DNA from 3 places in the Cytobacillus sp. BC1816 genome. Region 2 is predicted to be linked to each of the others. Evidence: riboswitches for the same ligand, from Rfam matches in the RefSeq annotation. Region 2 holds a riboswitch; each other region holds the start of a gene.
What was found. Region 2 has a riboswitch for thiamine pyrophosphate ahead of ACR42H_RS06860 (YkoF family thiamine/hydroxymethylpyrimidine-binding protein). Riboswitches for the same ligand answer to the same signal wherever they lie in the genome.
Positions count from the first base shown of each region.

Region 1: another riboswitch for thiamine pyrophosphate. It lies ahead of tenI (thiazole tautomerase TenI); the one in region 2 lies ahead of ACR42H_RS06860 (YkoF family thiamine/hydroxymethylpyrimidine-binding protein).
Region 3: another riboswitch for thiamine pyrophosphate. It lies ahead of tenA (thiaminase II); the one in region 2 lies ahead of ACR42H_RS06860 (YkoF family thiamine/hydroxymethylpyrimidine-binding protein).

Region 1 is NZ_CP195611.1:494,209-505,220, forward strand. Features, by position in the region: gene thiC (phosphomethylpyrimidine synthase ThiC) at 109-1,893, shown strand; TPP riboswitch at 1,918-2,028, shown strand; gene tenI (thiazole tautomerase TenI) at 2,117-2,725, shown strand; gene thiO (glycine oxidase ThiO) at 2,725-3,864, shown strand; gene thiS (sulfur carrier protein ThiS) at 3,861-4,064, shown strand; gene ACR42H_RS02660 (thiazole synthase) at 4,066-4,833, shown strand; gene ACR42H_RS02665 (MoeB/ThiF family adenylyltransferase) at 4,830-5,849, shown strand; gene ACR42H_RS02670 (VOC family protein) at 5,977-6,480, shown strand; gene ACR42H_RS02675 (VOC family protein) at 6,531-6,908, opposite strand; gene ACR42H_RS02680 (hypothetical protein) at 7,043-7,402, shown strand; gene ACR42H_RS02685 (hypothetical protein) at 7,428-7,559, opposite strand; gene ACR42H_RS02690 (helix-turn-helix transcriptional regulator) at 7,781-7,984, shown strand; gene ACR42H_RS02695 (permease) at 8,052-8,378, shown strand; gene ACR42H_RS02700 (sensor histidine kinase) at 8,476-10,194, opposite strand; gene ACR42H_RS02705 (response regulator transcription factor) at 10,181-10,897, opposite strand; gene ACR42H_RS02710 (ABC transporter permease) at 11,001-11,012, shown strand, end outside.
Region 2 is NZ_CP195611.1:1,276,960-1,287,971, forward strand. Features, by position in the region: gene ACR42H_RS06820 (YheC/YheD family protein) at 1-254, opposite strand, end outside; gene ACR42H_RS06825 (DUF445 domain-containing protein) at 479-1,624, shown strand; gene ACR42H_RS06830 (YlbF family regulator) at 1,733-2,083, shown strand; gene ACR42H_RS06835 (D-glycero-alpha-D-manno-heptose-1,7-bisphosphate 7-phosphatase) at 2,215-2,739, shown strand; gene ACR42H_RS06840 (alpha/beta-type small acid-soluble spore protein) at 2,813-3,013, opposite strand; gene ACR42H_RS06845 (energy-coupling factor transporter transmembrane component T family protein) at 3,234-4,013, opposite strand; gene ACR42H_RS06850 (ABC transporter ATP-binding protein) at 4,000-5,700, opposite strand; gene ACR42H_RS06855 (ECF transporter S component) at 5,684-6,280, opposite strand; gene ACR42H_RS06860 (YkoF family thiamine/hydroxymethylpyrimidine-binding protein) at 6,282-6,887, opposite strand; TPP riboswitch at 6,976-7,077, opposite strand; gene ACR42H_RS06865 (Cof-type HAD-IIB family hydrolase) at 7,309-8,175, shown strand; gene ACR42H_RS06870 (coproporphyrinogen III oxidase) at 8,427-9,941, shown strand; gene ACR42H_RS06875 (long-chain fatty acid--CoA ligase) at 10,092-11,012, shown strand, end outside.
Region 3 is NZ_CP195611.1:430,985-441,996, reverse strand. Features, by position in the region: gene ACR42H_RS02280 (MGDG synthase family glycosyltransferase) at 1-757, shown strand, start outside; gene ACR42H_RS02275 (DUF6843 domain-containing protein) at 837-1,304, opposite strand; gene ACR42H_RS02270 (TIM barrel protein) at 1,817-2,650, opposite strand; gene ACR42H_RS02265 (DUF1287 domain-containing protein) at 2,755-3,462, shown strand; gene tenA (thiaminase II) at 3,800-4,489, opposite strand; TPP riboswitch at 4,549-4,650, opposite strand; gene thiW (energy coupling factor transporter S component ThiW) at 5,207-5,695, opposite strand; TPP riboswitch at 5,808-5,924, opposite strand; gene ACR42H_RS02250 (alpha-hydroxy-acid oxidizing protein) at 6,049-7,158, opposite strand; gene ACR42H_RS02245 (PaaI family thioesterase) at 7,346-7,717, shown strand; gene ACR42H_RS02240 (TVP38/TMEM64 family protein) at 7,792-8,625, opposite strand; gene ACR42H_RS02235 (hypothetical protein) at 8,758-8,895, opposite strand; gene ACR42H_RS02230 (GNAT family N-acetyltransferase) at 9,222-9,770, shown strand; gene ACR42H_RS02225 (TerC family protein) at 9,822-10,604, opposite strand; gene ACR42H_RS02220 (FbpB family small basic protein) at 10,619-10,744, opposite strand.

The DNA of each region.
Region 1 (11,012 bases), 780 kb from region 2:
TCTGCGTTTAAGCCGGTCCATCTTTATGTGGACCGGCTTTTTTACATATCTGGCACTTCCTTGGTTCCAGGTCTCGTCCTTACATTTTTAATTAGGGAGAGATGATCAATGACTGCAAGTTCTTTAAATCATGAGAGTATTTCTATTATGTCGAGCTTTACTGGCAGCAAAAAAGTATATGTGGAGGGATCCAGGACTGATATAAAGGTTCCGGTGCGAGAGATAGAATTAAGCCCCACTGCCGGAACGTTTGGTGAAGAAGTCAATGAGCCGGTTCGTGTATATGATACGAGTGGACCTTATACCGATCCTCAGTATACGGCAGATCTAAAAAAAGGGCTTCCTGCATTAAGAAGAAAGTGGATTCATGAACGCGGAGATGTTGAAGAGTACGAAGGTCGAAAAGTGAAGCCCGAGGATAATGGGTTTCGCGACAAAAATGATTCGCGTGCCAATCATAAAGTCTTTCCCGGCTTAAACCGCAAGCCATTGAGAGCGGAAAAAGGGAAGAATGTCACCCAGTTACACTATGCAAAAAAGGGGATCATAACCCCTGAGATGGAGTTTATAGCCATTCGGGAAAATATGGAACCGGAATTTGTGCGGTCTGAAGTAGCAAGAGGACGGGCGATTATTCCTTCCAATATCAATCACCCTGAGACAGAGCCAATGATTATCGGAAGGAATTTTCATGTGAAAATTAATGCGAACATTGGAAACTCGGCTGTTTCATCCTCTATTGAAGAAGAGGTAGAGAAAATGACCTGGGCTACCCGATGGGGAGCAGATACAATTATGGATCTGTCTACAGGCAAAAATATTCATACTACACGCGAATGGATTATTAGAAACTCCGCCGTTCCGGTCGGTACTGTTCCCATTTATCAGGCACTTGAAAAGGTTAATGGCATTGCCGAGGATCTTACGTGGGAAGTATACAGGGATACCTTAATTGAACAAGCAGAGCAGGGGGTTGACTACTTTACGATTCATGCAGGTGTCCTTTTGAGGTATGTTCCGCTGTCGGCAAAGCGCTTGACCGGAATTGTGTCGAGGGGCGGATCCATTATGGCCCAATGGTGCCTGCATCATCATAAAGAGAACTTTTTATATACACACTTTGAAGAAATCTGCGAGATCATGAAAGCTTATGATGTGGCCTTCTCCCTGGGGGATGGACTGCGGCCGGGATCGATTGCAGATGCAAATGACGAGGCTCAGTTTGCGGAGCTTGAAACACTTGGGGAATTGACGAAGATTGCTTGGGAACATGATGTACAGGTAATGGTCGAGGGACCTGGCCATGTTCCAATGCACTTAATCAAAGAGAATATGGATAAACAATTGGACATCTGTAAAGAAGCACCATTCTACACACTTGGACCCCTTACGACTGATATAGCTCCGGGATATGACCATATTACCTCTGCAATCGGGGCTGCCATGATAGGCTGGTATGGGACTGCAATGCTTTGCTATGTTACCCCAAAAGAACATTTGGGTTTGCCGAATAGAGACGATGTCCGCGAGGGTGTCATCACGTATAAAATTGCCGCGCATGCTGCAGATCTGGCAAAGGGACATCCTGGAGCGCAAAAAAGGGATGATGCCCTGTCAAAGGCACGTTTTGAATTCCGCTGGAGAGATCAATTCAATCTCTCATTGGATCCTGAGCGCGCTTTGGAATTCCATGATGAAACCCTGCCTGCTGAAGGGGCAAAAACCGCTCATTTCTGTTCCATGTGCGGGCCGAAATTTTGCAGTATGAGAATTTCCCAAGATATCCGGAATTATGCAAAAGAGCATAAGCTTGAAACCGACGAAGCGATACAGAAGGGACTGGAAGAAAAAGCTGAGGAATTTAATAAGGCCGGGGGAAACATTTATCAGTAATCTTTTTATAGTTTAATAGAAATTTATATCCGCTGGGGGTGCCTGTTGGCAGGCTGAGATTAAAGCAAATACTTTAAGACCCTTGGAACCTGATCTGGTATGAATACCAGCGTAGGGAAGTGGAGTATCAGGTCTATATTCCAGGGCCTCATACCCCCACTTTCTATTTTGAAGGTGGTTTTTTATTTACAGAAAATCTAAAAATAGCTTGGGAGCATCGGCTATGAAAAAACAGCTGCATGTTATATCAGATGGAAAGCTTTCTCTAGAGGTTTTTGCTGAGATAGCAGGTAAAGTGGCACCCTTTGCAGACAAGTTCCACTTAAGGGAAAAAAATCGAACCTCAAGGGAGCTATATGAAGGGGTTGAGCTGCTTTGTAATGAAGGAATCCCCATTCATAAAATTGTAATCAATGATCGGGTGGATGTTGCATGGACATGTAAAACAGGTGTTCATCTTGCTTTTCACAGCCTTCCAGTCCATGTTGTCAAAACGCATTTTCTGGATATGCCCATCGGATGTTCTGTACATTCTCTTGAAGAAGCAGAAGAGGCTGCAAAACAGGGGGCTGATTATGTCCTGTTTGGGCACATATTTAGAACCGATTCCAAGAAGGGAGTTCCGCCAAGGGGCACTGGGTCACTTCAGGCTCTTAAAAAGGCAGTAGAAATTCCGGTATTGGCAATTGGAGGCATTAAACCAGAAAAAGTCCCAGAGGTTTTGGAGGCAGGGGCAGATGGCATTGCTGTAATGTCAGGGATATTGCAGGCAAAGGACCCTGTAGAGGCAGCGAAGCTCTTTTCAAATAAGTTAAATGCGGAGGGGAAATGATGAGGAAAATATTTGATGCCCTTATAGTTGGTGGTGGCATTAATGGAAGTTCCATTGCTTTTCAACTGGCTAAAAGAGGGTGTAAAGTGGCCGTTTTGGATAAGGGAAAAATAGCCGGAAAGGCTTCCGGAGCGGCAGCTGGAATTTTAGGAGCCCAAACGGAACTGACAGAAGACGGTCCGCTATTCCAGCTGGCATGCAAAAGCCGATCTATGTACCAGAGCCTGATTCCTGAACTGGAAGATTTATCACAAGTGCACATCGGCTATCAAAATAAGGGTGTATATAAAGTGGCTGCTAATAAAGAAGAGGAGCTGGTATTAAAAAGATTGATAGAAAGCCAGCAAAAAGCGGATGAGCAGGCCGAATGGTTTTCGATTGATGACCTGATCAAACGTGAACCATTCGTATCAAACAAATTGAGGGGGGCCATGTATATACCGAATGACGGACAGGTCCAGGCATATGAATTGTCCCTTGCCTTTGCAAAAGCTTCAATAACCCTTGGCGCAGAAATATATGAGTATACACATGTATCAGATTTTATTTTAAAAGATAAAAAGGTTTATGGAGTCAGAACCGGCCTGGGAGAACTTCTGGCAGATTCCGTTATTGTTGCATCTGGGGCCTGGAGCAGGGAGATTCTTGAAAGAACGGGCCTTTCGCTGCCCATTATTCCGGTTAAAGGCGAGTGCTTCTCAGTCAAGATTGAAAAACCGCTTGTACAGGGAACGATCTTTTCCCACGGATGCTATATCGTTCCAAAGCAATCTGGGAGGTTGGTAGTTGGAGCGACGGTTAAGATAAATTCATTTGATGAGAAGGTGACCTTTGGGGGGATATCCTTGCTGATGGAAAAGGCTCAAAACCTGGTTCCGGAAATCGCGCATGCAGAATGGGAAGGCGCCTGGACAGGAATTCGTCCGCAATCGGCTGATGGGCTGCCTTTTTTGGGGCAACATCCAGCCTGTGAAGGGTTATACATTGCAGCTGGGCATTTTCGGAATGGCATCCTCCTTGCCCCGGCAACAGGAGAGCTGATGGCAGACATCCTCGAAGGCAAAACGGAGCAGCCTAACCCATTTGAGCTATCCCGCCTTGAATGTTTAGTCCATTCGTCAAAAGGGGTGCTTTTATGAATGTTGTCATTAACGGAGATGCTATGGTGCTGCCGGAAACAGTTAATTCTGTTTCACGTCTGCTCGAGCACTTTAATTTGGAGCAAAAGGTAGTCATTGTCGAACTAAATCAGCATATTTTGGATAAATCCATGCATGCTGAAACCATACTGACAGATGGGGATCGAATCGAAATTGTACACTTTGTAGGAGGCGGATGATTTGTTGAAAATTGGACCATATGAATTTAACTCTCGGCTGCTGCTAGGAACAGGAAAATATCCAAACTTTGATGTGCAAAGGGAAGCTGTAGAAGCTTCGGAAACAGAGGTGCTTACGTTTGCTGTACGCCGTATGAACATTTTTGAAGCGAACCAGCCCAACTTTTTGGAAAAGCTGGATTTACAGAAATATAAATTACTCCCTAATACAGCAGGAGCAAGTACAGCTGAGGAGGCCGTCCGAATAGCAAGGCTATCCAAAGCTTCCGGGCTCTGCGACATGATCAAGGTTGAGGTTATTGGATGCAGCAAAACGCTTCTTCCCGATCCAATAGAAACGATAAAAGCAGCGGAAATTCTATTAGACGAGGGATTTATTGTTCTTCCCTATACTTCTGATGATGTCGTGCTTGCCCGAAAACTTGAAGAACTAGGCTGCCATGCGGTCATGCCATGTGCTTCGCCAATTGGCTCAGGGCAGGGAGTCATTAATCCTATTAATCTTCAATTTATTACTGAACAGGCTACTGTGCCGATTATTGTGGATGCTGGAATTGGGAGCCCGGCAGATGCGGCATTGGCAATGGAGCTTGGAGCAGATGGGGTGTTATTAAATACGGCAGTCTCCTCTGCCGATGATCCTGTAAAAATGGCAAAAGCAATGAAACTCGCCATTGAAGCAGGGAGGCTGGGCTATGAAGCAGGCCGAATGCCCAAAAAACGTTATGCATCAGCAAGCAGTCCGGCGGAAGGAATGGTTTTTAGTTGAATGAGCGATACTCCCGCCAGATGTTATTTCCTCCGATTGGCAAAGAAGGACAGAAAAAGCTGAGGGAAAAACACGCCTTGATTGTAGGGGCTGGTGCATTAGGGGCGGCAAATGCAGAAACCCTCACAAGGGCTGGTGTCGGTAAATTAACTATTGCCGATCGAGATTATGTGGAGTGGAGCAACCTGCAGCGCCAGCAGCTTTATTGTGAAGGAGATGCTGTTCGAAAAACGCCAAAAGCGATAGCAGCGGCTAACCGCCTAAAAGCCATCAATTCAGAGGTGGAAGTTATCGCCCGTATTATGGATGTAGGAATACAGGAAATTGAAGAGTTGATTGAGGGTGTTGATTTAATCATTGACTCAACGGATAATTTTGACATTCGCTTTCTGGTCAATGATATATCTCAGAAGCACCGGATTCCCTGGATATATGGAGGCTGTGTGGGGAGCTATGGTTTAAGCTATACCATCTTGCCTGGAGTGTCACCGTGCCTGAATTGCCTGATGGACAAATTGCCATTGGGGGGGACTACCTGCGATACGGCTGGTGTTATTCAGCCGGCTATTCAAATGGTTGCGGCTCACCAGTCTGCTGAGGCATTAAAGATATTAGCAGAAGACTTTGAATCCTTACGCGGGACACTTGTTTCTTTTGATGTATGGAAAAATCATTTTAGTTCTGTTAATGTTTCTTCCTTAAAGAATCCGCATTGCTTAACGTGCGGGACTAATCCAGTTTATCCGTTCCTGGATTATAGAAATCAGACAAAAACAGCACTGCTTTGCGGAAGGGATACCGTTCAAATCCGGCCTTCAGCCCTTCAAGATGTGGATGTTGCTTATCTGGAAAAATCCCTGGTCTCTCAAGGTATCAATGTAGAGAGCAACCCTTATTTGCTCTCATTTAAGATCAATCAGGCCAGAGTGGTTGTATTTAAGGATGGAAGAGTGCTGGTACACGGGGTAAGAGACATTCTCCAGGCCAAGAACCTGTATCATCGTTTCCTGGGATAATGAGTTTTGCCTGTCGCTAAGAGTGACAGGCTCTATTGACTAATAGACAAATAGTAAGTACTTTAAATATCAAACTCGAAATTAGGCTAAAATGAAGGTGAAGAGCATCTAAACAGGAGTTGATAGCATGAAACAGAAAATCCAAAAAATCACACCAAACTTATGGTTTAATACAGAAGCTGAAGAGGCAGCAAACTTTTATACATCGATTTTTAAGAACTCAGCTATCAGCAAGATAACCCGCTATGGAAATGAAAGACACGAACTTAGCGGCATGACAGAGGGAAAGGTTATGACTGTGAAATTCCAGCTGGAAGGACAGGAGTTTACTGCTCTGAATGGCGGGCCAAAATTTAGGTTTAATGAGGCTATATCATTTATAGTCAATTGTGAGAATCAAGAAGAAATAGACTACTATTGGGAAAAGCTCTGTGAAGGCGGGGACATGAAGGCACAGGCTTGCGGCTGGCTTAAGGATCAGTTTGGCGTATCCTGGCAAATCGTACCTGCAGATTTAAGCGAAATGATCAGCAGCCATGATTCTGAAAAAACTGAGCGAGTAATGAAGGCATTGCTCCAAATGGAGAAAAAGATTGATTTGAATTCTTTGAAGAAAGCATTTGAAGGCTAAGCGAAAAAAGACCTGTTCACTCTGCATTTGAAGGACAGGTCTTCTTAGAATTACTTATCCTCTCTCAATAAGTAGTTGTTTCCATCCTGGTCTTTAAACGTAAACATAGTTCCAAAAGGCATTTTTAGCATATCTTCAACTTCCACGCCATTTTGTTTCATTTGTTCATAGGCAGCTTCAATATCAGATGTGCTGAAAAGGATGGATGGGTGGGCAATTGCAGATGGGTTTTGCTGTTCCATGGCTGCCTTTGAATAAAGAACTAAAGTTGTAAATTCTTCATTGCTTGGACCAACTTCAATCCAGGCAGCATTTGGTCCCATAGGCTGTTCGAGCTTTAGAACAAACCCCATTTTATTCAGCCAAAAATCTTTTGCCTGTTCCTGGTCTTCAACGTATACTGTGATTTTTCCAATTTTATTGATCATAGCTAAGTTCTCCTTTTTATATAATAAGGATTTTATCAGTCCATTGCGGCAAAAACAATTTCAGTATGGAAAGGTTCGCGTGAATTTACTCCTAATTGGAGATAATTACTGTAAACATTGAGAGGAGAGGGGTTATGAACATAGATTCCATACGTTTTACCGATCCTCCTGTCCATCATCAATTTCCGCCGTTATATGAGAATTTGGGTCTTCCCGAGGTTTCTTCCTTTATTGAGCAAAAATATGATTTTGATTTTACTGCAGGAAAAACAAAAAGAACTGGGCATGGAAGCATTCGAATGTATAAGCAATATGGAGAGCTCAAGGTGATAATCTCTGAAAAATTGACCGGATTCGGACCAAAAAGGCTTGAAAAGCTTGCGAGTATGCTGATGGAAGAGGTTAAAGAACGATTTATCAGCAATATAGAAGCTGAAACTAAAACAAGAAAGGTATACCACATGCATTTTGGCCGTAATGACAGGGGGAAATAGGGACAGTTTAACTGTCCCAAATGGCTTACTTGGTGTTGTCTCTTTGAGCTTTTAAAGCGACTCTTTCAAGACCATTTTCTCTGTCATCCGCAAATTCTGTATTTTTTGGAAGTGCATTATTCTTATGATTTGATTGGTTCTTTTTGTTCTTTTCCATGATTTTCACCCCCTTTATTTTCATTAAGGCATGTCCGTTTTTAGTTTGCATTCTTTTTATGAGGCTATGCCTTAAGTTTTTCGGACACTCAGGGAAATAAAAAAATTAAAACATAGAGAAGTACTTTGGTATGTATGCTGTATTTTTCTGTTAATGATGTAAAGTTTACTTGACGTTAAAGAAACTTTACATTAACCTGTACTTTGGGTGAGGTGAACGAATTGAAAAATAATTTAGTCGAGTTTCGCAAAAGGCATGGCTTTTCACAGGATAGGCTGGCGGCTAAACTTGGGGTCTCCAGGCAGACAGTAATATCCATAGAGAAGGGCAAGTATTATCCCTCCCTCCCGCTCGCATTCGAATTGGCAAGAACATTTAGTACCACAATTGAAGAATTATTTATTTATGAAGGAAAAAAAGATTAAGGGGGGAGCCGGATTGAAGGATCGGTATCAGATTACATTTCTCATTTTAGGATTATTCTTTTTGGCGATGAGCGGTTTTATCGTCTATGCAGGGGTTATGGCTGATTCTGCCCCGCCGTCCGAGTCATATATCATGATTGGAATGGCGGTAATGTGTTTTTGCTTAAGCTATTTGTATCCTCAATTTAAACAGAAAGATGAGCGGATGAAGCTGATCAGGGAAAAAGGGATGTTTGTCTCTTTTTTTGCCATGATGATGTATTTAATTGCATTTAACCTGGGGCTGAAACTGGATCTAATTTTATTAACGGCAAGTGAAGCCGTTAATATTTTATCGACTTTGCTGATTTGTACCGTGTTTTTATCTTTTGTTATTTATTCGAGGATTTATTGATAAAAGATGGCATTCACAGAACTCAAAAATATCAATCAAACGTTTGATTGAATTGCAATATACAGCAAAAGAGTGCACTTTGCACTCTTTTGCTGTGTTAATCGACTGGCAGCATAATCCGGATAAGGGTGCCGATTTGCGGCTCGCTTTGAACATTGATGGTACCTCCATGGAGGTGGACAAGCTGTTTGGTGATGGCCATGCCAAGTCCTGATCCGCTTCCGGTTTCTCCTGTATGGGTTCCTCTATAGTAGCGGCTGAAGAGCTTTCCAAGTGTGGCACTGTCCATGCCGATGCCATCATCCTTAATGTTAATGACAATCAGATGTTCTTCTATGGAAGAGAGGCTAACGGAAATGGCTGTGCCTGGCGGGTTATATTTAATCGCGTTGGCTATGATATTATCCAAAATCCGCTGAAACCATTTGGGATCAATGGAAGCCGTAATGGATTCAGGATGCGGAATGAAATGGAATGTTCTGTCCTGATAGACTGGATCATTAATGTAATGAATGATGATTCGGCGAATGAATTCGTTTAAGCCGGTTGGCATTTTGGCAATTGGGAGAGCATTGTTCTTGAGACGGTAGGTTAACGTTAAGTCCTCCAGCAGATCCATCATGTAATCCGACTTTTCAGCCATTATAAGGGCGAACTCCTTTGTTTCCTTTTCGGACCATGTGTAATCATTGGAGGCAAGCATTTGAGCATATCCGGAAATGGAGGATAGCGGAGTTTTTAAATCATGGGAAAGGCCGCTGATCCATTCTTCTCTTGTATTGGCCATTATCCGCTGCTGCTTCTCATTTTGCTGAAGAGTTTCGGTAAGCTGTGTTAAGGTTGCAATCAATTCTTTATAAAGACGGAACTTTCTTTTCAATTTTCCTTTTTTGCTGAGTGTTACCGGCCGGCCATAGACATCTGCAGGCTCCTGATACAGCCCTCTCCCAAGGTTTTGAATCCATTTCATTAATGTCAGCAGAGGAACACCGAATTTGCGCGCATACCAGAGAGTTCCACACAGAAGCAGCAGAAATGCCATGACAAAAATGATAATGAGACTTCTATTTAGACTTTCAAATAAACTTTTTTCCAGAGTCGAAGCCTTATTGTCAGCAGGAATCCCTAACAGGATGGCACTTTCTGTGTTTGGATCAAAGTACACTGCTGGTGTGCTGCCTTCCGTATCCTGCTCTGCGAATAGCTCTTTGACTGAGTATTTGTTTCGCTGATTTTTGGTTCCATACTCATCCACTACAGTACCTGTGGGAGTAATAAGCTGGACCCAGGCATTTTTCCTGGATAGTTCGTTCTCTGCGTTTTCAGAAAGGTTCAGCTTCTGTTGTTTCCAATCCACACGTGGGGATATTTGATTCAGAAGTTTAGTCTCAGCCTTGGCTTTTCCAAAAAGGACAAAATACGGTTTAGTGCGGATCTTCCAATATGTATAATGGGCTTCACTGCTTTCCCCATAAGTAATGGCGGCGATTTCACTTTTCTTTAACTTTTTAGGAGCTTTATCCGGCATATTGAAAGCGCCCAGAACATCTCCGGCTTCATTAATGGCAAGGAGCCATCCATTCTGTTCTTTTGCCAGTCTTTTCAATTCCTCTTTAAAAACAGCCTTCCCGTCTTTAAAGCTAACATGGTCAGATACAAAATAATCTTCAGCTTTGGAGAGATCCTGTTTGGACTCGAAATCCATCATTGAAAAACCAAGAAAAGCCCAAAAAGAAATCAGAATGATAAAAAAGAGCACAAAAACGGTAATCAATTGGACAAAAAATTGAAAGATGAATCGTCTATGGATGTTCATGAAGACTGCCTTCCGGAACAAATTTATAGCCAAGTCCCCTTACTGTAATAATGTGGCAGGGGCTGCTTGGATTGCTTTCAATTTTCTCCCGGAGCTTTCGGATGTGCACCATGACCGTGTTGTCCTCCCCGAATCCTTCTTCTCCCCATACATGCTCATAAAGCTGGCTTTTGCTGAAAAGCTGATTGGGATGTTTGCTTAAGAACAGGAGAAGCTGGTAGACTTGCGCTGGCAGGTCTATCCTTTTTCCAGAAACAGTAACTTCCCCTGCTGAAGTATTGATTTTAATTCTTCCAAAATCATAGATTGTCTGTACGGGAACAGGCTGACTTCCTTTATGGCGGCGCAAGTGTGCTTTAATTCGAGCAGCCACTTCAAGCGGATTAAAAGGCTTGGTAATATAATCATCTGCTCCTAGGGCAAATCCTGAAAGTTTATCAAGGTCGGTGGATCGTGCAGTAAGAAAGAAGATGGGAGCATCAGTCGTTTCTCTTATTAAAGGGCAAATATCAAAACCGCTGCGGTCAGGGAGCATCACATCCAATAGAATGAGATCATAGGTATTGGCCCGGCAGAGTTCTAATGCTTGTGCAGCAGTAGAGGCGGTATCGATATTTCTAAATTGTTCACGCTGTAAAATCGTGCATAGCATGTGCAAAATGGCTTGTTCGTCATCAACAAGCAGTAATCTTGAATCTTGCATGGTTATTCTCCTAATCTAGTTTGTTCAAACCTATCATATCACTCTATTTCCAAAAATATAGGAATTAAGGAAAAATTAAGGCGGTATTTCGGAGTGGGTAAGATTGACGGTATAT
Region 2 (11,012 bases):
GCAACAAAATGGAGATCTTCAATTGGCAAGCAGCATTCCTGTAGAAGCGGCTCACTGAAACCAAGCTCATCTTTCGTAATGTTTGCTCCTTCAATGGTTATCTGAATGGTGTGCTTGCCGATTTGCAGCAAATGGGGCATTTGCAAATCAATATTCCAGTAATGCACGAGAGAGTGGCTAATTTGAATGCGAAATTGATTTTCCTGAAACATTTTTACCGGAACAATCGTAATAGGCAATAAAGAAACTGACATGATCATTCCTCATTTGTTAATCTTTATTTGAGCCTTTTCTAAAAATCCGCATGCTGTATACAAATTGATTGCTGATTTTAACCTGCGGCAGGAAGTGCAAAACTCCCATTGATGAAGTTTTCACTGTATAATGAAAAAATAGGCAAAAGCTGATGCCATATCGTATGTTCTGGGCAATAAAATGGTGCGTCTAGAGAGGCGCTTGTAACTTAAGGAAGGTAGAGATGAGTATGGAAATTGCAATGACAATAATTTTAATGATGTTAATTGGGGCTCTCATTGGCGGGTTTACTAATTACCTGGCTATTAAAATGCTCTTTAAACCTTATAAAGCCGTTTACATAGGTAAATGGAAGGTTCCATTTACCCCGGGTCTGATTCCTAAACGAAGGGATGAAATGGCTGATCAGATGGGCAAGCTTGTTGTTAATCATCTTTTGACACCAGAAAGCATCAAGAAAAAGTTCATCAATGCTCAATTTCGGAGTGATATGACTGGGCTGGTTCAAAAAGAGCTTGAGACTATCCTGCTGTCGGAAAAATCAGCAGAGGACATACTTGAAGCGTTTGGAATCGCGGATGGGCAAGCGAAAGCAGAAAACCGCATTAACTTATTAATTGAGCAGAAATATGAAAAAATCATTAGTGAATATCGGAGCCGGCCCCTTAAAGATGTTATTCCTCAGGCTCTTTTAGATAAAATGGATGAAAAAATCCCGGCAATCAGTTCAACGATCCTTCAAAAAGGGATTGATTATTTTTCCAGCATTGAAGGGAAATTAAGAATACAAAGAATGGCAGATGATTTTGTCCGTGAACGCAGCGGCATGCTGAGCAACATGCTGCAGATGTTCATGGGGAACATCAATATTGCAGATAAAATTCAGCCGGAAATCATAAAGTTTTTAAGTAATGAGGGAACATCCGATCTGATTACTGCTCTTTTACAAAGAGAGTGGGATAAAGTTCTTGAAATGGACACTGCAGTTATTGAAGAGCAGCTTGAAAAAGAACAGATTCTTTCAGTATTAAAGAATATTGCCCATAAGGTCATTAATCTGGAGAATTTATTTAAAACGCCTATTTCATCTTTTATGGCCCCTTATAGGACAGTATTAATAGATGAAGTGGCTCCTAAAAGTGTTCAAATGCTTTCTGATTGGCTTTCAGAAAAAACTGAAATGTTCATGGAAAGACTTCGTCTCGCCGAAATTGTCCGTGAACAGGTCAGCAATTTTTCGGTGGAACGACTGGAAGAAATGGTCTTTTCCATAATAAAAAGCGAGTTAAAAATGATTACTAATTTAGGGGTCCTCCTTGGGGGGATTATCGGGCTCATTCAAGGATTCATAGCCATATTGATTAATTAAGGGCATCGCCTCGCGTTTACTGTCATAGTTTGTTATAGTGTAGTGGATGTTCAAAATGGGGAAGATGAATTTTCCTTACTGAACGAGAATTGGAAGGAGTGTTTTTTTATGGCAGTAAATTTATATGATTCAGCCTATGAATTAGAAAAAGCGGTGCGGGAAAGCGATGAATATAAGGCTCTAAAACAAGCATACGATGATGTAAATGCAGATCCGTCTGCCAAAGCAATGTTTGATAACTTCCGCAAAATCCAGATGGAACTTCAGCAAAAACAAATGATGGGCCAGGATATTACACAGGAAGAAGTAGAGCAGGCACAAAAGACAGTCGCACTTGTACAGCAGCACGCCCAAATCTCAAAGCTTATGGAAGCAGAACAGCGCATGAGCATGATGATTGCAGAAATGAACAAAATCATCATGAAGCCTCTTGAAGAGCTTTATGGTGCAGTTGAATAAATCAGTATTGGAATACTCCCGGAATTGATTTCGGGGGTTTTTTTTATAAGAATAAGCATCTTCCTATATTAAACTGAACGAGGTTTGGGTACCTTTATGATAGATATTGATTTAAAGGAAGGGGCAGTAAATTGAAAAAAGCTATTTTTCTGGACCGGGACGGCGTTTTGAACGAGGTTTTATCAGATAGGGTGAAATTCGTTAACAAGCCTGAGCAGTTATATTTACTTGAAGGAGCAGCAGAAGCTGTGGCAGAGCTGACCCAAGCTGGATATGAAATTTTTGTTGTGACCAATCAGGGCGGCGTGGGACTCGGTTTTTTGAAAGAAAGAGAGCTAAGGAGAATCCATGAAAGGCTGCAGGAGCTTGTTGCAGAAAAAGGCGGTCATATTAAAGAGGTGGCCTATTGCCCTCATAAACCGAAAGCAGGGTGCGAATGCCGCAAGCCAAATGTAGGCATGCTGGTGGAATTGGCGGAAAGGCACCATCTTGATCTGGCTAAGAGCATTATGGTAGGTGATCACGAGCGGGACATTGAGGCAGGCAAGAAGGCTGGCTGTAAAACTGTTTTCATCGGCTCTGATCCAACTAGTGCAGATATCCAGGCCTCTTCACTTTTTGAGGCAGTGGAAGATATTTTGCAAATGCTTAAATAGAGGAGTAGTAAAAAAACCGCTTCCAGGATTGTCTGGAAGCGGCATTTTATTTTACTATGATTGCGTGGAAGGACTAGCGTGCTCCGCCAAGCTGCTGCTCAGCCATTTGCACCAGGCGCTTTGTGATTTCTCCGCCTACTGATCCATTTGCTCTTGAAGATGTTTCCGGACCAAGGTTCACACCGAATTCTGTTGCGATTTCATACTTCATTTGATCAATTGCCTGGCTGACTCCTGATACTAAAAGCTGATTAGAATTGCTGTTTCTTGCCATGTAAATCATCTCCTTTGGTGTAGTTTTCTTGATTGTTACACTCATAGCTTTAGGAGAGAAAATAAGATTTATTCATAGGTGTATATGGTAAATTAAGGTAATTTTCGACTGACTCTAATGTGTATTTAACTTGAAATCAGCTATGCGCATATAATTTGGGCATTAGCGCACAGAAAAAACCTTATCCGCACATAAATTTCCTCCATCCGCACATGAATTTCTAAAGTTCGCCATTGTAAAGCTGCAGAAAACCGAATAGCCATGAAATATAGGCACTTGCCAGCACTGCTCCTATAAAAAAGGCGAAATATGCCCAATCCTTCCAGGAAACAGAGATTTTTTGATAGAAATCCCGGTTTCTATCTCCGGTGAACCCTTTTGATTCCATTGCCATTGCTGTCCTCTCTGCTTTACGGATCGCTCCGGCAAGGAGAGGAACTGAATACCTCTTAAGTTCTGCGATTTTTTCAGAAAGTGTCCGGGCTTTGGGGATTCCCCTGATCCGGTGGGCGCTTCTGATAATCTCAAATTCATCTTTCATTAATGGCAGAAACCGATAGCCTGCCATGATTCCATATGCAAGCTTTGGAGAGAGCCGGCATTGCTGCATAAGACTGAGCAGGAATTCTGTCGGCTTTGTGGTTAAAATGAACAGAAGGGACAGCGAGGTAAAACTTAAAACCCTCATGCCAAGAGATAGGGCACGCTGAAAGCCCTCCTCAGTCAATGTGAAGATTCCCCATGTCCATAGGATGGTCTCTCCTTCAATAGTCTTTGAAAAAATCAGAGCTGACCAAATATATATTATAGCCATGAAGATAAACGGCGAGAAAAGTAAAATCCATCTTTTGAATGAAACCTTACCAAAAATAAAGGTGGCCCCTGCAGTCACCACTAAGGTCAGAAAAGGAGTAACCGGGTCAAAGAAAAGGGACAAAATCAATACACAGACAATCACAGTCAGAGCTTTTATGCTTGGGTTAAATTCATGTAAGAGCAAACTTGTTCCTCCCATCCATGGCATCAAGTTTGTTCCTGAGTTTTTCTGTGTAAGGAACCTTTAGAGAAGCCATTTTCATAATCTCATGTTCCTTCCATAATGAATCAGGCAATCCCTCGTAAATCTTCTCTCCTTCTGAAAGGACAATCACTTTATCGGCATAGGAATGCAGGATTTCCATGTCATGAGTGATCATTACCACGGAGCCTCCGCTATGGATCTTTGTTTCCAAAAGCGCCATAAGCTCCGCCGAGGTCCTGGCATCCTGTCCAAATGTTGGTTCATCAAGGAGCAGCATATCCTGTTCATTCACCAGCATCGATGCAACACTTAGCCGCCGCTTTTGTCCCTGACTTAAGGAAAAAGGATGCATGTCAGCGTGCTGGAGCAAGTTCACTTGATGCAGAACATCTTCAACCATTTTTTGTATTTCGGCATCTGTCATTCGCTGTATTCTCAGACTGAAGGCGATTTCCTCATAAACAGAATCTGCAATAAATTGGTGTTCGGGATTCTGAAAAACGTATCCTAATTTTAGTCTTAACTCCTGCTCCTTCCATTGGGAAAGGGAGCGATCATAAAAAAGGATGTTGCCTTTGGATGGAGCATATAATCCTGTCAGCAGTCTGGAAAGCGTTGTTTTTCCAGATCCATTTGAACCGGCTATTGCCACAAATTCACCCTTATTAACTGAAAAACTAATATTTTTAAGCAAATCCTTCCCATCCTTATGAAAAGAAAGATTCTCTGCCGATAGGATGACCGGCTCTTCAGAGACTTGATGTATTGTCTTCCTGTTATCTAAAATCTGAAGTGCAGTATAGGGATTTACAAATCCATCAATTAATTCCCGATCAGTTAACGGAAGATTTTCCCCTTTGTAAATCCCTGCTTTTTTTCCTAATAGGCCTGCTCTTACTGCGCTTGGCAGCCAGATACCCTCAAGCGTAAGTTCTTCTGCATATTTATTAAAGCAGTCTGCAGTGCTTCCATTAAATAAAGTTTCTCCATCCCGGTTTAGCACCACGCAGCGGTCGGTCAAATCAATCCAATCATCCAGCTTGTGCTCAATTATTAGAAGGGAAAAGGATTGCTCCTCTTTAAGCTCTTTGATGATGCGGGTAAGTTCATAGCTTGAAGCCGGGTCAAGATTTGCTGTCGGCTCATCCAAAATCAGGATATCCGGATTTAATGACAATACACATGCAAGTGCAAGTTTTTGCTTTTGTCCCCCCGAAAGGGTATGTATTAAGGCATGCTTAAATGACAGAAGATGAACAAGTTCCAGTGCTTCATCTATCTTGCTCTCAATTTCTTCAGGAGGTGTTTTCATATTCTCAAGGCCAAATGCCAGCTCTTCTTCAACTGTTGGCATGCAAAACTGGCTTTCCGGATCCTGAAACACAATGCCGATGTGTTGATTAATTTCACCTGGCCGGAATTCATCCAGAATCTTTCCTTTGAAAGAAATGGTGCCATTCAGTTCGCCATCAACGGCTTCCGGATATAATTTATTTAAGCAGAAAGCAAGCGTGCTTTTTCCGCAGCCGCTGGGGCCTAATAATAGAACAGCTTCCCCTGGGTAAAGGCTGAAATTCACATTCTTAAAAACAGGATTCTTCACTTCTTCATGCCGGAAGGAAAGCTGTTCAGTTATTAATAAAGGCTGGTTATGATGTAATGCCATTTTGGGATTTTTCCCTTCTCAGCTCTTTTCCGATAGGAAAGCTGTTTAATGCCCCCGTTTTAGCAAGACTCTCACTCAGCCATTTCCCTAGCAATCCAGCAAGCAAAGCACCGCTAATTAGTCTCACAAAAAACATCGCAGTAACATAATCGGGTGATAGGGCTGCATAGCCGGAAATGAAATAGCCCCAAATAAAGCTTGTAACAGAAGAGCCCATGCCGGCAGCAATTAAAACCCATGTCCGGTAGTTGTTCCATTTTGCTGCCGCAAAAACAGCTTCTGCTCCAATCCCCTGAATCATGCCTGAAAGAATCAGGCGAGGGCCTACTGCATTGCCAATCATGACTTCAATGGCTGCTGCGATGGTTTCCGATAAAAAGGCTGCTCCGGGTTTTCTGATTATATACGCTGAGATGATTGAAACAATAAACCAAATGCCAAAAATCAGATCATAGCCAATTAAGCCAAACATCCCATATAACACGTTGCCAAATTGCATGAACACCAGGTATACAACTGCAAACACAACAGCGAGTACAGACAGGACAATGACCTCACGAAGCTTCCATTTTTCTAGCATATTACACAGCCCCCTTCTTGGAAGGACTGTTCGCAGACATATTCACCGTCATGACAATATGAGTGGAATCGCTTTTCTTACTGCTTTCGAAAGCATCTTCCAGCGTTTTAAAAACATCGTGTGCATCTCCATCTAATCTTGAAGCATAATGCACACCTTCAGTAAACGTTCCCTGAGCCTTAGCGAGCTCGACTTGGTTCATAATGACGTCCATGTATGAAGGAATCCCCATCGGATAAAGCGCGAACTGTACAGCGACCTCCTGGCTGATTCCTGCAGATTTTTTTTCATTCGCCCTATCTTCATTTTCAGCAAGATAAGCATCTCCGGCAGTATCCCCGGGGCATCCATTTGAAAATGTGCCGTTAAACACTACATGGTCACCATGCCTAACAGTCTCAAGATAAATAGCTTTGACTACATCAAAAACATGAATGGACCTGCCGCGCACACAAGTGCTCACATCATCTGTTTCCATCCATACTTTGCTTGTATCCACTTCCTTTAGAGCAGATAAAATAACATCCACAAACCTGTCAGTCATTGGATAAATCGAAAACCTGCACCCTGTAATCTCGCTTGTTCCGCATAAGTAATTTTCCTGCATTTTGCCATCCTCCTGGATTATATAAAATTAAAAAACTGCATTCCCATAAGGAAATGCAGTTGAATGATATCAATACACTAGAAATGATAGCCGTTCACCTGCACTTCCCCACGCTGGTATTATCCAGATCGGGTGATAAGAGTCAGAACGGATTGTTCTTCTCAGCCAAAAAGCTCCCCTAGTGCAAAATAAGATATGCAGTTTTTTATTGACTCCATCTTAATACGGAGTATACAAATTGTAAATGACTAATTTATAATTCTTTAAATCAAATGATCTATGAAAACAGATAAACGCCTTCACTGGCACAGGTCAGCTGTGAAAAAAAATTCTGCATTGTCCATGTCATGTTCTAATCCAATCCTTCCCTTCATAAAAGTGTAATAGGACAATTTCACACCGAGAATAGGGGGCAAAATGGATGATATATAGAATGCTTGCTTTAAATATTGACGGAACACTACTCCAATCAAATGGAAGACTTCATAAATCAACAAAAGATGCGATTGAATATGTGCAGCAAAAAGGAATTTATGTAACACTTGTCACATCCAGAAGCTTTCCATCCGCGAAAAAAGCGGCCAAAGCATTGAAAATCAATTCCTTGCTGGTCACACACAGGGGGGCTTATATTGCTGCTACTCAGGAAAAGCCTATATTTGTAAAAAGGATACAGGAAGATGAAACGTTTGAAATCGTGCGTCTGCTTGAAGGCTTTACCTGTCAAATCAGGCTGGTGCACGAAAAGTATTCCCTTGCCAACAAAACCAAGCTAAATACCAATATGCTTGCTAAAACTGTTTTTACAACCGGCGATCCCATTTTTTACTCGCAGCAATTTGTGGATTCATTAAGTGACACCATTTTAGATGAGCCGGTCACACCGCCAAAAATTGAAGTGTATTTTGAAGATAAAGGCGACCTTGAGGATGCTCAGGCAGCCATTAGGGGCATGTTTGAAAATGTAGAAGTCATTAAGTTAAGTGATCTTCGGATGGACATTGTTCCTGCCGGAGTTTCAAAGCTGAATGGTTTGCTCTATTTATGTGAACATCTCGGAATTTCACGAAACCAAATGGTCGTTATAGGTGACTCGGAGGATGATCTGGAAATGATTGAAGCTGCCGGCCTTGGTGTGGCTATGGGCAATGCCCCTGCCGAAGTCAAAAAAGCAGCAGACTGGCTGACTCGATCCAATGACCAGAACGGCGTAAGCTACATGGTTAAAGAACATTTCCGCAAACAGCATCCAATTGATTTCCTGAAGAAAATGAATCTATTAAAATAACATCAATGAAAGAGAGTTCGATTAGTCTAATCGGCTCTTTTTTTTTGCTTTACGATACTGGAAAAAGAGAAAAGAAGCAGAATGAATATATATAAGTAATCCAACAGGAATCCTTTCCCTTATATTGACCTTGTTTCCCCATTTCTGTACACTAAAAGAAGTTTGTCAACATGAAAAATAGACACTTTGCAGCTGCCCCAAGAAAAAAAGACATCGACAGATTAATATATTTTCTAAAAAAGGTGATCAATTTGAAGATTTCAATTTTAGGTATACAGGATGATCGGTTCCACCGGCCGCTCCGGCTGATCGGGAACCTCTTTTTTGAAGAATGTGCAGTGATGCTGGGTGAGAATGCCGCAGCCAATCTGACAATTAATTTTCAGCTTGAACATGGAAAGCACATTAAAGCCATGGCAAGGCTTTCTGATAAAGATGGCAAGAATCTTTCAGCAAATTTTGAGAAGGAATTCATACCGGCTGAGTCAGAAAAAGAGAATTTCAAACAAATAAAAAATGCAGTATCCCATGTATATCTGACTGTGTTGCAGGAATGGACAGGCATTACCCAGAAGTGGGGAATTCTGACTGGGGTACGTCCCACAAAATTGCTTCACCGTGCCATACAGCAGCAGACACCTCTCCATGAAGTCCATCAGCAGCTGAAGGAAGAGTATTTGATTACAGATGAAAAAATCCAGCTTATGCAGAATATCGTAGACAGGCAGCTTGCTGTCGTACCGGATCTTTATGACTTAAAAAATGAAGTCAGCATATATATTGGTATCCCATTCTGCCCGACAAAATGTGCGTACTGCACTTTTCCTGCATATGCGATTAATGGCAGGCAGGGTTCAGTAAACTCATTCCTTGGCGGTCTGCATTTTGAAATGCGCAAAATTGGCGAGTGGCTGAAAGAAAATGATGTGAAAATTACTACTGTCTATTATGGTGGAGGGACTCCGACAAGCATTACGGCGGAGGAGATGGATATGCTTTATGAGGAAATGTATGACTCTTTTCCAGATGTAGAAAACATACGGGAGGTCACTGTGGAAGCCGGCCGTCCGGATACAATCACACCTGAAAAGCTTGAAGTGCTGAAAAAATGGAATATTGACCGCATCAGCATCAATCCCCAGTCCTATATTCAGGAGACACTGAAAGCCATTGGCCGCCACCATACAGTGGAAGAAACCGTGGATAAGTTCCATCTGGCTCGCAATATGGGAATGAATAACATCAATATGGATCTGATCATTGGGCTCCCAGGAGAAGGTGTGCAGGAATTTTCGCATACTTTGGATGAAACTGAGAAACTAATGCCGGAATCCCTGACAGTTCATACTTTATCCTTTAAACGAGCTTCGGAAATGACGAAGAACAAGAAAAAATATAAAGTTGCCGAGCGGGAAGAAATTGAAAAAATGATGGACATGGCTGAGGATTGGACAATAGAGCATAATTACCATCCTTATTATCTTTACCGTCAGAAAAATATTCTCGGCAATCTTGAAAATGTCGGCTATGCCCTTCCGAATCAGGAAAGCATCTATAACATCATGATTATGGAAGAACAGCAGACAATCATCGGGCTTGGATGCGGGGCCTCCAGTAAGTTCATTGATCCTCAGACAGGGAAAATCACTCATTTTGCAAACCCGAAGGATCCTAAATCGTATAATGACAGTTTTGAGCATTATGCAAATGAGAAATTGAAAATATTAAAAGAACTTTTTAATAAACACGAATCCCTGGCCGAATAGGCGGGGATTTTTTAAAAAAATATATTTTTAGAAAATTTAGAAATATATTAAAGGAATTCCTGAAAATAAAGAGAATGAAATAGGTAATAAAGATCATAGAAGTCTATGAACCTAAATGTGAGCGCTTTCTAAAAAGGGGGAATTATAATGATGATGCAGACACCTTTGACTATGACGCAAATGATAAAGCGTGCAGAAAAATATTTTCCAAGGAAGACAATCGTTTCAAGAACAGCAGGCGGAATTCAGAGATTTACATATAAGGAGGTTGCAGAACGGACAAGGAAGCTGGCAGAAAGCCTGCAAAACATAGGAGTGAAAAGAGGGGACAAGGTCGGGACCCTTGCGTGGAACCATCATCGCCACCTGGAGGCTTATTTTGCCATTCCATGCAGCGGAGCTGTGCTCCATACGATTAACATTCGTCTGTCACCCCAGCATATTACTTATATAATTAACCATGCTGAAGATAAAGTGCTTCTGATCGATCCTGACATTGTACCCCTAATTGAGAAGGTTAAGGATGAACTGAAGACGGTCAAGGCGTTCATTATTATGACGGATGAAGATGAATTGCCGGAGACTTCTCTTTCGCCGGTTTATCACTATGAAACGCTTATCAATGAAGCAAGCGGTGCATATGAATATCCTGATGATCTGGATGAAAATTCAGCAGCTGGAATGTGCTATACCTCTGCAACGACAGGCAACCCTAAAGGTGTCGTCTATTCCCACAGGGGCATCGTCCTTCACAGTATGGCACTGGGTATGGCAGATAGTGCAGCGGTAAGCGAGAAAGATATCGCACTTCCGGTAGTGCCGATGTTTCATGTAAATGCATGGGGACTCCCTTTTGCTGCTGTCTGGTTTGGAACGGCTCTTGTGCTGCCGGGACCGTATTTTACACCTAAACTCCTGGCTGAGCTTATCCAATCAGAAAAAGTCACCATAACAGCCGGAGTGCCGACAATCTGGCTCGGACTATTAAAAGAACTTGATGAAAATCAATATGACATGAGTTCACTCCGATCGGTTCTGTGCGGAGGATCGGCTGCACCAAAAGGCATGATT
Region 3 (11,012 bases), 850 kb from region 2:
CCGGGACGTCACTGTGGTCAATGTATACACGGACTTTTTTATTAATGATATATGGGGAAAACGCGGAATTGATTTTCATTTCGTTCCTCATCCTGAGGCGAAGGAAAAGCTTATCAGAAAGCACCACATTCCTGATGAGCAAATTTTTGTAACGGGCATTCCGGTTCATTCAGCCTATCACCTCCCGGTTCCATTTAAGAAAGATAACCGGATACGCCATATCCTGGTTGCAGGAGGAAACAGCGGCTTAGTAAACTGTGATTTTATAGACGCTATGCGGAAGGTTCCCCATATTCGATTTCTGATCCTTTGCGGAAATAATGACGAATTATATAGCTCACTCCAAGCACTTAATTCAAAGCAGATCGAGCCCATTGGATATATTGATGACCCTTTTGAAATGAACCAGCTATATAATAAAGCGGATGCTATTTTGACCAAACCGGGCGGAGTTACAATTAGTGAAGCACTGCAAAAGAAACTTCCGATTCTGGTCCATACCTCACTCCCCGGACAAGAGGAAATTAATTTGGACTATTTGCTTGAGAAAAATCTGGTGCTTGTCATTAATGACAAGCACATTGCTGAACAGCTTAATAATGAAGAAGCTATACTAAGTCTAAGAAAACACATTGAATCCTATCTGGCAAAAGTTTATTGCCCATTGGACTATGCCATCTTCATTTCAATTAAAAGCACCGGCAGAAAAACGCCTGAAACTGTACATTCCATAAGAGCTATCCCAACTTTAAAGTGAAACTTCAATCTGCTGGGCTTTAGAAGTAAGACTCCCGATAAATAAATTACAGCCTGGAATTTCCAGGCTGTTTTCCATTTCAATCAAACGTTTGATTGATCAAACCCTCTTCATAAAGAATATCCTCAATACCAGGGCCATTTCCTTGGTCATCCATGTCCTCACAGCCAACCGAAAAATAGGTATACGAATATTCATATCCATCTCCCTGTACACCGCCTGATCCGCCATGTGAAATACAGCTTTCTGATATCGCTTCACGCTTCCCCTTTTCATCCACATAATAGTACAAGTCATCAATATATCCTTCACTTTGCGGTAAAGAGGTAATGGCATATCCTCTATCATTCACCCGAACTACATCGTATTTCCCTTCTGTCTCAGGCTTAGGGGCATTACCTATTTCATGAACAATTCTTACCTGACCTGTATACCCTTTTGGAATCAGATAAAGATCATGAGTTTTTTCTTCCAGATCAGCCTGCTGAAGCATCCAAAAAGACCCCATTGGCAGGAGGCAAGCGATAAGAAAAGCTGCTGCGTTCAAGGCAACCCTCCTGCCGCCTGGCATCTCGCGGTTCCATTTCCGCCACTCGTCCACTAAAAAGAAAAGCACCGCAGCAAAAAATATGTAAAAAGCAAACCCTTCCATAATAAAATAAGTGAGCGAAGCCAAAAAGGTATGTATAAATGCCGCCGCGGGAAACCGCCATACTGCTAGATTTTTAGTAAAAAGCTCAGAAAGCAGCGACACTGGAACACCGTATATCACATTTCCGAAAAGGCAGTATAAAAAAATCATGATCAGGAAGAAAGAAAACAGTCCCCCTTCAGAAAAGAAAAAAAGAAGCCAAAAACAAAATGTAAAAAGAATAGAAGCCTGCAGGGCCGTTTTTAATTTTAATCCCAGCATAAGAATAAATTAACCTCCTCTTTTTTTGTGAATAACTTCACATATTAGTATACATACAAGGTATTTCCCATACTTACTATAATAAGTAATATCATTAACTTTTCATTTTCAACCTGCACAAAATTAATGCCAGGCGCCCTGCTTCCCTAACTAACAGATCCTTCCTCGATCACCTCTATTGCCCATCCGATTCCTTCTTCTACCATCTTTTCCGGAGGGTTCGTGTGTGGAGTGTATTCCATGACAAAAAATACATCCTTGCATTCTTTAGCTAAAAAATCTATCAGCTTCTTAATTTTATGATGACTGCTATCATTCTCATGAGATGGATGCACAGGCACCCAAATATATTTATCACCCTGGTATTCAACATTATGTAAATGAACCACTCTCACAAACTCGGACCATTTTTCTATATAATTTATGGCCTCCTCGCCTGCGGCCAATATATAATCCCCTATATCGACACAGAGGCTAAGTCCGTATTTCTTCCATGTCTCTACAGGAAAGTGGTCAAGATAATGAATCCCTGCTGGCGATTGCTTGAATCCCAATTTAGGTTCACACACAATCATAATCCCATATTTTCTTTGAAGCGCACTGAGTTTCTTGAGTCCCTCCTCAATGATCTCTGCCGGATTCCCACTGGTTTCCTTTTTAAAGTAAGGGAAGTGCACCAATATGTATTCAGCTCCAAGCCGGGAGATTCTTTCCACTTCCGTCTCAAATTGGACCCAGGCTTCCTCCGGATTCATACCGATCTTTTCCAGCAGATCGTATTTGCTTTGTCCCCGGAAAAGAGGCGAATGAAGACCAAAGCTTTTGTTTGTTTTGCCCAGCATTTCAATAAAACAACGGAAGGATTCCTCATCTTGAAATTCGCCTATCTCAATATGCGGCAAATGACGTTTAAAAAGTTCATGAAACAGCTTGCTGTCTGACAAGATGACACTTCCCGATATCCCTATATGATGAGCCATGATATCCCCTCTTTTATATATTCTTATATCAATCTTATCATACCCCCATGTAACATATTGGAAAATGGTACCGTCTAATCATTAAAATAAATGAGGAGGCCTCTATGATAAAAAGAGTGTTCGCTTCCATAATCGGAATACTGTTATTATTCATTCTTTTATTTCGAGGCGGAATCATTCTGGATTCCATCGGCATTCATTTTGAAAATCCTTTGGCTGCGAAAATGGCAGTGCCTGCTGATTATTCAAAAGCCGATTCAAATCAAAACGGCAGTGCCGATCCGCTTGATATGGTCCTGACAGCCAGAAAAGAAGTGGATCAGCGTACGCAATATAAAAGTGCCTACTATGCGGGGGGCTATCCGCCCGATGGCGAGGGTGTCTGTACAGATGTGATTTGGAGGGGATTCCAGGGGGCTGATGTTTCTATAAAGGATCTTATTGATCAGGATATTGCCGAGAATACGGACTTGTATTCAAGAGTGAAAGGCAGTCCGGATCCAAACATTGATTTCAGGAGGGTGCCAAATCAGAATGTCTTTTTTAGCCGCTTCGCAAAGTCATTAACAACAGAACTGATTCCAGGAGATGTTAAGAACCTTCAGAAATGGCAGCCGGGTGACATCGTGGTTTTCCTTTCTCCTAAATTCGACCATGTTGCAATCATTTCTGACAAACGGACAAAAGATGGCATTCCATACGTCATACATAACTCCACACCATTTGCAGCGGAAGTAAAACTCTCTTCTTTTAAGACTCCTATTACCGCTCATTACAGATGGGATTTTGAAAAAACGCCTGCACTGCCATAAAGCAGGTGCAGGCGTTATTCTTATTAAATAAGAAAGTATAAAATTTTGAACGTCGATAACTGTCTGGCTACCCCCTCAAGGTCACAAGCTTGTCTAGTTGCGGATCCTGAGCAGCCGCCTCCACATTTTGGGCAAGCCACCCAAAAGGCAAAGAACGCCTTTCCGGGAGGCTCGTCTTGTGCTTGAGGCCCACAGGACAAGGAAGGCTTCGACAGCTTAAACATCGCACGACCGAAAGCGACAGCTTTTTGGAGGATGTGGGTCATGCACAGACGTTGCCACAGGAGGTGGTGCTCTTAGTCTGCGTTCCTTTTTGAGCGAGGCGCTTGCGCTTTTCTTATCTTACTGCTGCAGGATTGCCCGCCGGCCACTCTTCGCAGGTATAAGCCATCTCCCAGAAGCCAAGCTCCAGCTGGCAGCTTTTTCGGAAAGCATCCTTCATTCGCTGCCTTTCTTCCGGTGATGCCGCATCAGCAAGCTCATCCAAACGGTTTCTCATATTCATGGTCACAGCTTCGACCCTTAAATTTGCATAAAATGAGATCCATGGATAAAACGGATGGTTCTCATCTGGCTCATATTGCTTCATGAGCTCAAGCCCAATCTCCCAATAAGTCCATGGACAAGGCAATAATGCAGCAAGGATTTCACCCATGCCGCCGGTGTGAGCATGATACATCATATGCTTAACATAATGATCAGCTGTTGGAGGGAGCGGATAACCCTGCAATGCTTCGTAACCCACGCCAATCTGCTGGCAAAAATTATGGTGGGGATGTACTTCGCTGTTCAATACGAATTCTATCTGCTGATTAAAATAAGCAATATCCTTACGCTCTGCTGACTTCGAAATGGCAATACCATAAATATGCATGAACGCATTCAAATACTCAAAGTCCGCTTTAATATAATGGGCCAGTGCCTCTTTCGGCACGTCCCCTCTCCCGATACCCTGGACAAATGGGTGCTCAAATATCAGCTGAAACAAATCTTCATTTTCCTTGCGCAGAATCTCTGAAAAAGTCATAAAAAATAGCCTCCTTATTAATTACAGAAGCTGCCGGGGAAAAAGCATGAGGATATATAACGAGGTCCTCACTGCTTCCCTGCGCTGGCATTATCCAGATCAGGTTCCAAGGGACAAAGGAAAAGCTCCTTATCTCAGCCGTAGCGCCCCTAGCAGTTTTCTTATTTTAAATTTTTTACCGATTTTCTAACTTGACGTTTTTCGCTCATAAGTTTTGGATTTCGCTTTTAACTGTTGAAAATCGCTCATAAATTTTGAATTTCGCCCATAACTCTTTGAAAATCGTTCATAAATTTTAAATTTCGCCCATAACTCTTGAAAATCGCTCATAAATTTTGAATTTCGCCCATAACTCTTGAAAATCGCTCATAAATTTTAAATTTCGCCCATAACTTTTGAAAATCGCTCATAAATTTTGAATTTCGCCCATAACTCTTGAAAATCGCTCATAAATTTTAAATTTCGCCCATAACTCTTGATAATCGCTCATAAATTTCGAATTTCGCCCATAACTCTTGAAAATCGCTCATAAATTTTGAATTTCGCCCATAACTCTTGAAAATCGCTCATAAATTTCGAAATTCGCCCATAACTCTTGAAAATCGCTCATAAATTTTAAATTTCGCTCATAACTCTTGAAAATCGCTCATAAGATCAGCTTGCTATGCTGATCTCCTCTTATCTGCTTACTCATCTAGCTTCTCAGGCCCAAAATCATCACATATTCTGAACCAAGTTCTTCTCTTTAACCTTCGCCAAAACCATCCAGCCTATGGCCGCACCGGTAACGCTGCTGACCAGGAATGGCGGCACAAAGAAGAATGCCCCAGCTGCGCTCCCCATGAGAACCTTTGCAAAAGGGACTGCAAACAATGCACCGATTATGCCGGTACCTACCACTTCTCCAACAGCAGCCCATATTTTCCGGCCGAACTTCAAATAAAGCACACCTGCCAAAAACGCACCGATCATGCCGCCTGGAAAGGCAAGCAGCGTCCCGAATCCAAGCAAATTACGAAGCAGGCCAATCATAAATGCCACAGCTGCTGCAGGCAGGGGTCCAAGCGTCACCGCTGCCAATACATTCACCGCATGCTGAACTGGATAGGCCTTGGCTATGCCTGCCGGAAACCAGAGCAAATGGGATCCCAGTGTCCCAATTGCCACAAATAAAGCCATCGTAGTTAACAATCGGGTTCTGTTCATTTAAACCTCCTTTCTAAATGGCCGCCTGATTGCTTATCAGGATGAGAAGTATGTATACAAAAAAGCCAGATTCCCATAAGGACCTGGCTTGGTTTAAGTATATGAATTGACATATAGTCAAATCCTACTTCCCTCCGCTGGCATTAACCAGATCAGGTCCATAAGAGTCAGAAAGCTATAACGCGCTTTCCTCTCAGCCCTCACATTCGGGGCACCCCTAGTAGTTGCATAGATATTTAGTTTGATAAGCTATCTCAAGCTTAACAAAATATTCAGTCGCTGTCATCATTCTTTTTGCTTAAATACATTTCTTGATGGAATGGAATAGGCGCTCTTCAATTTCTGCTGAGAAACTATCTAATTAGCTGCAGACCTGCCAGCTCCTTTAGACTCCCCACTCCTGCCAGAGAAAGCGACACTTTCGTTTCTTCAATAAAGTTGGCAAGCACATTTTCAACTCCAGCCTGCCCGCCAATCGCCAAACCGTACACATACGGCCGTCCCAGGCAAACTGCGTCGGCTCCTAATGCCAGTGCTTTGACCACATCGGAACCGCGGCGAATGCCGCTGTCAAACAATACTGGAATTCGTCCTTTGACTTCCTTCACGATCGGTCCAAGCGCATCAATCGCCGCAATCACTCCATCAAGCTGCCTGCCGCCATGATTGGAGACTATGATTCCCTCTATCCCCTTTTCAACGGCCAGCCTGGCATCTTCCGGATGGAGAATACCCTTTAATAGAATCGGCAGACTTGTTTTCTCTCTTAACCTTGCAATATGCTCCCAGCTCAATGTTGGATGATGGATATTATCAAGGATTCCCTGAACTACATCACCGTCATGGAGAGTGGCCATAAAGACTGGATCGCTCTCATAGTTTGCTTTTCCATAGCCGAGCTTTAAAGGTGAAAAATTGTTTCTTAGATCAGCTTCCCTCCACCCCATCATCACCGTATCTACTGTTAACACAATCGCTTCATAGCCTGATGCCTCCGCCCGGCGCACCATACTGAACGCAGCATCTTCATAATTGGACCAATATAATTGGAACCATTTTGGACTCGTGCCTGTTGCATCAGCTATTTCTTCAATGGAATAACTGGATACCGTGCTCTGGATAAAAGGAATTCCAAACGAAGCTGCTGCACGGGCAGATGCAAGCTCTCCCTCACTGTGTTCAAGGCGCTGCATTCCTATAGGTGCCAGGAAAACTGGATAAGGATATGTTTTTCCAAATAAATTCACACTTGTATCCGGTACTGATACATCTCTAAGCATTCTCGGCACAATTGAGTATTTTGCAAAGGATTCGATATTCTTTTTCAGCGTTTCTTCTCCCCCTGCTCCTGATTGGACATAGCCAAATCCGCCAGCTCCCATCACTTTCTCTGCTTCTTTTTCCAGTTCCTTAAATGAAATAGGAAAGTTTTCTGCGAAACTAATATTCTCTACTTTTGACATATTCCAGCCCTGCCTTTTTTTGAATTTATTGAAAATAATAACACTTTTTTGGATTTTAAGAAACCATGTAATAAAATCATAAATTCGCAGTAATGCAGCCTTTCCTATACAAATTAAGCTCAATAAGCAGGGATTTCACAAAAAATTGTGAATAAACATTTTAACTTAATGAATTGGAGTGTACAAAATGCAAATCAAACAGCCTTTTGATGATTTTCTGAAATTCCATTACGAAAGAGTCAGTGAAAGCAAAATGAAAGTTACTTTGCCAATCCAGCCGCTCTTTATTAACAGCGCAGGACTGGTTCATGGAGGCATCATTTCCACTCTTGCGGATGTAGCGATGGGGAATATTTTCGAGCCGGATGAAAACCAGATGCAATCCGTAGTGACAGCTGATTTAAAGGTCACTTTCCTAAAGGGTGCGACAGGTGAATTTCTTATCGCCAATGCTCACCTTGTGAAAAGAGGGCGCACCCTCAACCACACAGACTGCCTGATTTATAACAACCAGGATCAGCTGGTTGCCAAAGCATCGGGAATCTTCGCATCTATCTAGAGTGATCCTATCGATGCCTGAATAGTTTCGCTGACAGAGATAGGAGAAACAACCATTAAAGGTTACAGACAATCTTAATAGTTACTATTCTTCTTCTTTTTATACAAGTGAGATACACTGTAGAATACCCCTATCACAGCCGAAACGACTAATAAAAGCTGTGAGCCAGATAAAGATAAGGCATTGGCCCATGAAAGTGAGTAAGCCAGCAGCAAGGAAGTTGCCATTTTGGAAATAGACGCAATTCCCAGGAACTTTTTAAATGAAACACCACCTATACCTGCTCCAACACAAATGATCTCATCTGGCAATATCGGAATAACAAACAGCAGCATTAATATGGTGTTTTCATTTCTCTCCATGTATTTTTGGTATTTGATCAGATGCCGCTCATTAATAAACCGGGCTACAAGCTTTAATCCTCCTATCCTTGCAGTCAAGAACATAACAATAATCCCCGAAAGTGTACCTGTGAATCCAAGAAAGGCAGCAGCAGCGGGACCGAAAACGGCACTTCCGGCAGGCAGTGTTACGGCTTCAGGAATCGGCAAAAGAATGGGCTGTAAAAAGCAAACCAAGAAAAAGATGAGCTTGCCCTCCGCTTCATATTCCCTCAGCATTCTCTCAAACCCATAGGCATCAGTCAGAACAAGTATCTTTGTTAAATAAAAGGTCATAAAAACAATTAACAGCAGACTGAACATATAAATCAGTGCCAGTCTGCTGTATTTCAATCGGGATAACTTGCCTGCAGCAAAAAAGTAAAAGTCCATCACTAATATGACAGCCATGCCTGCAATCATAATCCATTTATAAACCGGCAAAAGTGTCGGCATATAATTAAACAATGTATACAATGCTATTAAAATGATAAGTCCATGAAAACTAACTTCAATTTTTCCATTCATACATTTTCCCCTTCTTGCTTTTCTTAACTATAGTTTAGAGGATAATACTAGGAGGATTAAGCTCCCTTAGCATTAAAATAATCTAAGGCCAGAGACTTAAATATAAAAAAAGCAGGACTTATCCTGCTTTTTTTAATACTCTATCTCATCATAATCCTTAGGCTGCGGAACCGGCTGATCCCCTTTATATTTTCCAAACTCATTGACAAGTTCCCTCTCTTCTTTTGGGCCTTGTGTCTGTTTCTTATTTTGCTCATCTTTTCTAGACAACTCATTCGCTCCTTCCTTATAGTTCTTTAAATTAATATGTACTCATTACTTTCATTTCACGCATAATTAGAAGGATTTTTCCTGCACTCTGTGCAATAGGTAAAAAACAGCAATAGAAAAGGAGGATCCAAATGTTTATTACAGGCGCATGTAACGTGCTGCATAGAGGTCAATAAAGAAAATAAACCTCAAGCCCTGCTGCTATTTACAGACCATGCCGATAGATACAGCCATTTCCCCATTTATAAAGTCATTTAACAACATGGGAAAAAGGTTGAAAAACTGAGATTAAAACCATTCAGATTAATAATAAGAAGGAGATTCCCATGATAAAATTAGAACCTTTTACAGAAAAAGATTTCAATTTGCTCATCAGCTGGATCAGCACACCAGAATTAATGGTTCAGTGGAGCGGTGCCCATTTCAAATTCCCCCTTAATCATGAGCAGCTTGCTAAGTATATAAGCTCTGCAAACCTGGAAACCAGCTCGGAATATATCTACAAAGTTATGGCAAACGATGAAATCTTCGGTCACATTTCCCTTGGCAGAGTTGACCGTATCAACGAAACTGCGAGGATCGGCAAGGTTTTCATCTGCCCCGCAGCACGGGGGAAAGGGTATGCTTCAGAAATGATTCATCAAATCCTGAACTTAGCGTTCCAAGAGCTGAAATTAAATAGAATCAGTCTCGGGGTTTTCGATTTTAATTTGCCTGCTATTAAGATTTACGAGCAGGCAGGGTTCCAAAAAGAAGGACTTCTTAGGCAGACCAATAAAGTTAGAAATATATATTGGAACTTGATAGAAATGAGCATCCTGAAAGCTGAATGGCAGGCAAGCCCCGGGCTCATGGGTATTCAATCAAACGTTTGATTGAATGATCATCTACATAAAAAAAGGCGGATATACTCCGCCCCGCTTGATTCAGCTTGCTTTTTCTTCAGCCGGCACTTCCTGTTTTTCCTTGGAAAGGAACCATCCAGCTAGTGCTATTCCAATTAAGACTACATAGAAAGTAACTTTCCATTCGGTCGACTTGGCAAATCCTTCAGGCAGGATCGCCAGCGCCGGATGGGACATGGTATAGACAGCCAATTTGACACCAACCCAGCCGACAATACCAAATGCTGCAACCTCAAGTCCAGGTCTCCTGTGAAGCAGATCCACAAAGAGGTTTGCAGCAAAACGCATAATGATCAATCCGATCATACCGCCTGCAAAGATGACAAAGAACTTTCCGCCGTCAAGTCCGCCTATATGGCCAAGTCCTGAATCCGGAAGAGCCACGGCGAGAGCTACCGCTGCCAGAATGGAATCTACAGCGAAAGCTATATCAGCCAGCTCAACTTTAAATACTGTCACCCAAAAACCAGATTGTTTCTTTTCTTTCGTTACTCCTGCTTCTTCCTCGCCTTTTTTCACAAGGAATTTTCTTAATATGTGATTAGCCGCGATAAACAGAAGGTATAGTGCTCCAATGGCTTGAACCTGCCATACATCTACTAAATATGAAATCGCAAATAACGATCCAAAGCGGAAAACAAACGCTCCAGCCAACCCGTAAAATAAAGCCTTCTTCCTCTGCTCCTCCGGAAGGTGCTTAACCATAATCGCCAGCACCAGCGCGTTATCAGCAGCTAATAAACCCTCCAGCGCCACAAGCAGCAGCAATACCCATCCATATTCAAGTATTAATGATAATTCCATCTAAACACCCTCCCTTATTTCACCTTTGTGTATTTTTCGTCTAAACGTTTTTCAATTTTAGCCAGCAATTCTTGATCTCTCAGCAGCTCTTCTTTGTTTTTCTTAATTAATTCTGCAAATGATACTTTAGCTTTTTTCATCTTGGTCTCCTTTCTTTCTATTTATTAAGTATTGAAAGCTTCGCACTGTTTCCCTGCAGTTATGTTGATTGAGGATTTCCATTGCCAAGCTATATCAGGCAATAAAAAAACCTCTACCAGCAAGCGGTAAAGGTTTAAAAAAACAAAAAGACCTTTACCCGAAACAGGCAAAGGTCTTGCTAACAACGTTAAGGTTGCCAACAAAGCCGGGAGCTCTTAACTCCGAAATGACGACTCTGCTGTAAAAGCTACTCCCCTTTAGGAGAAA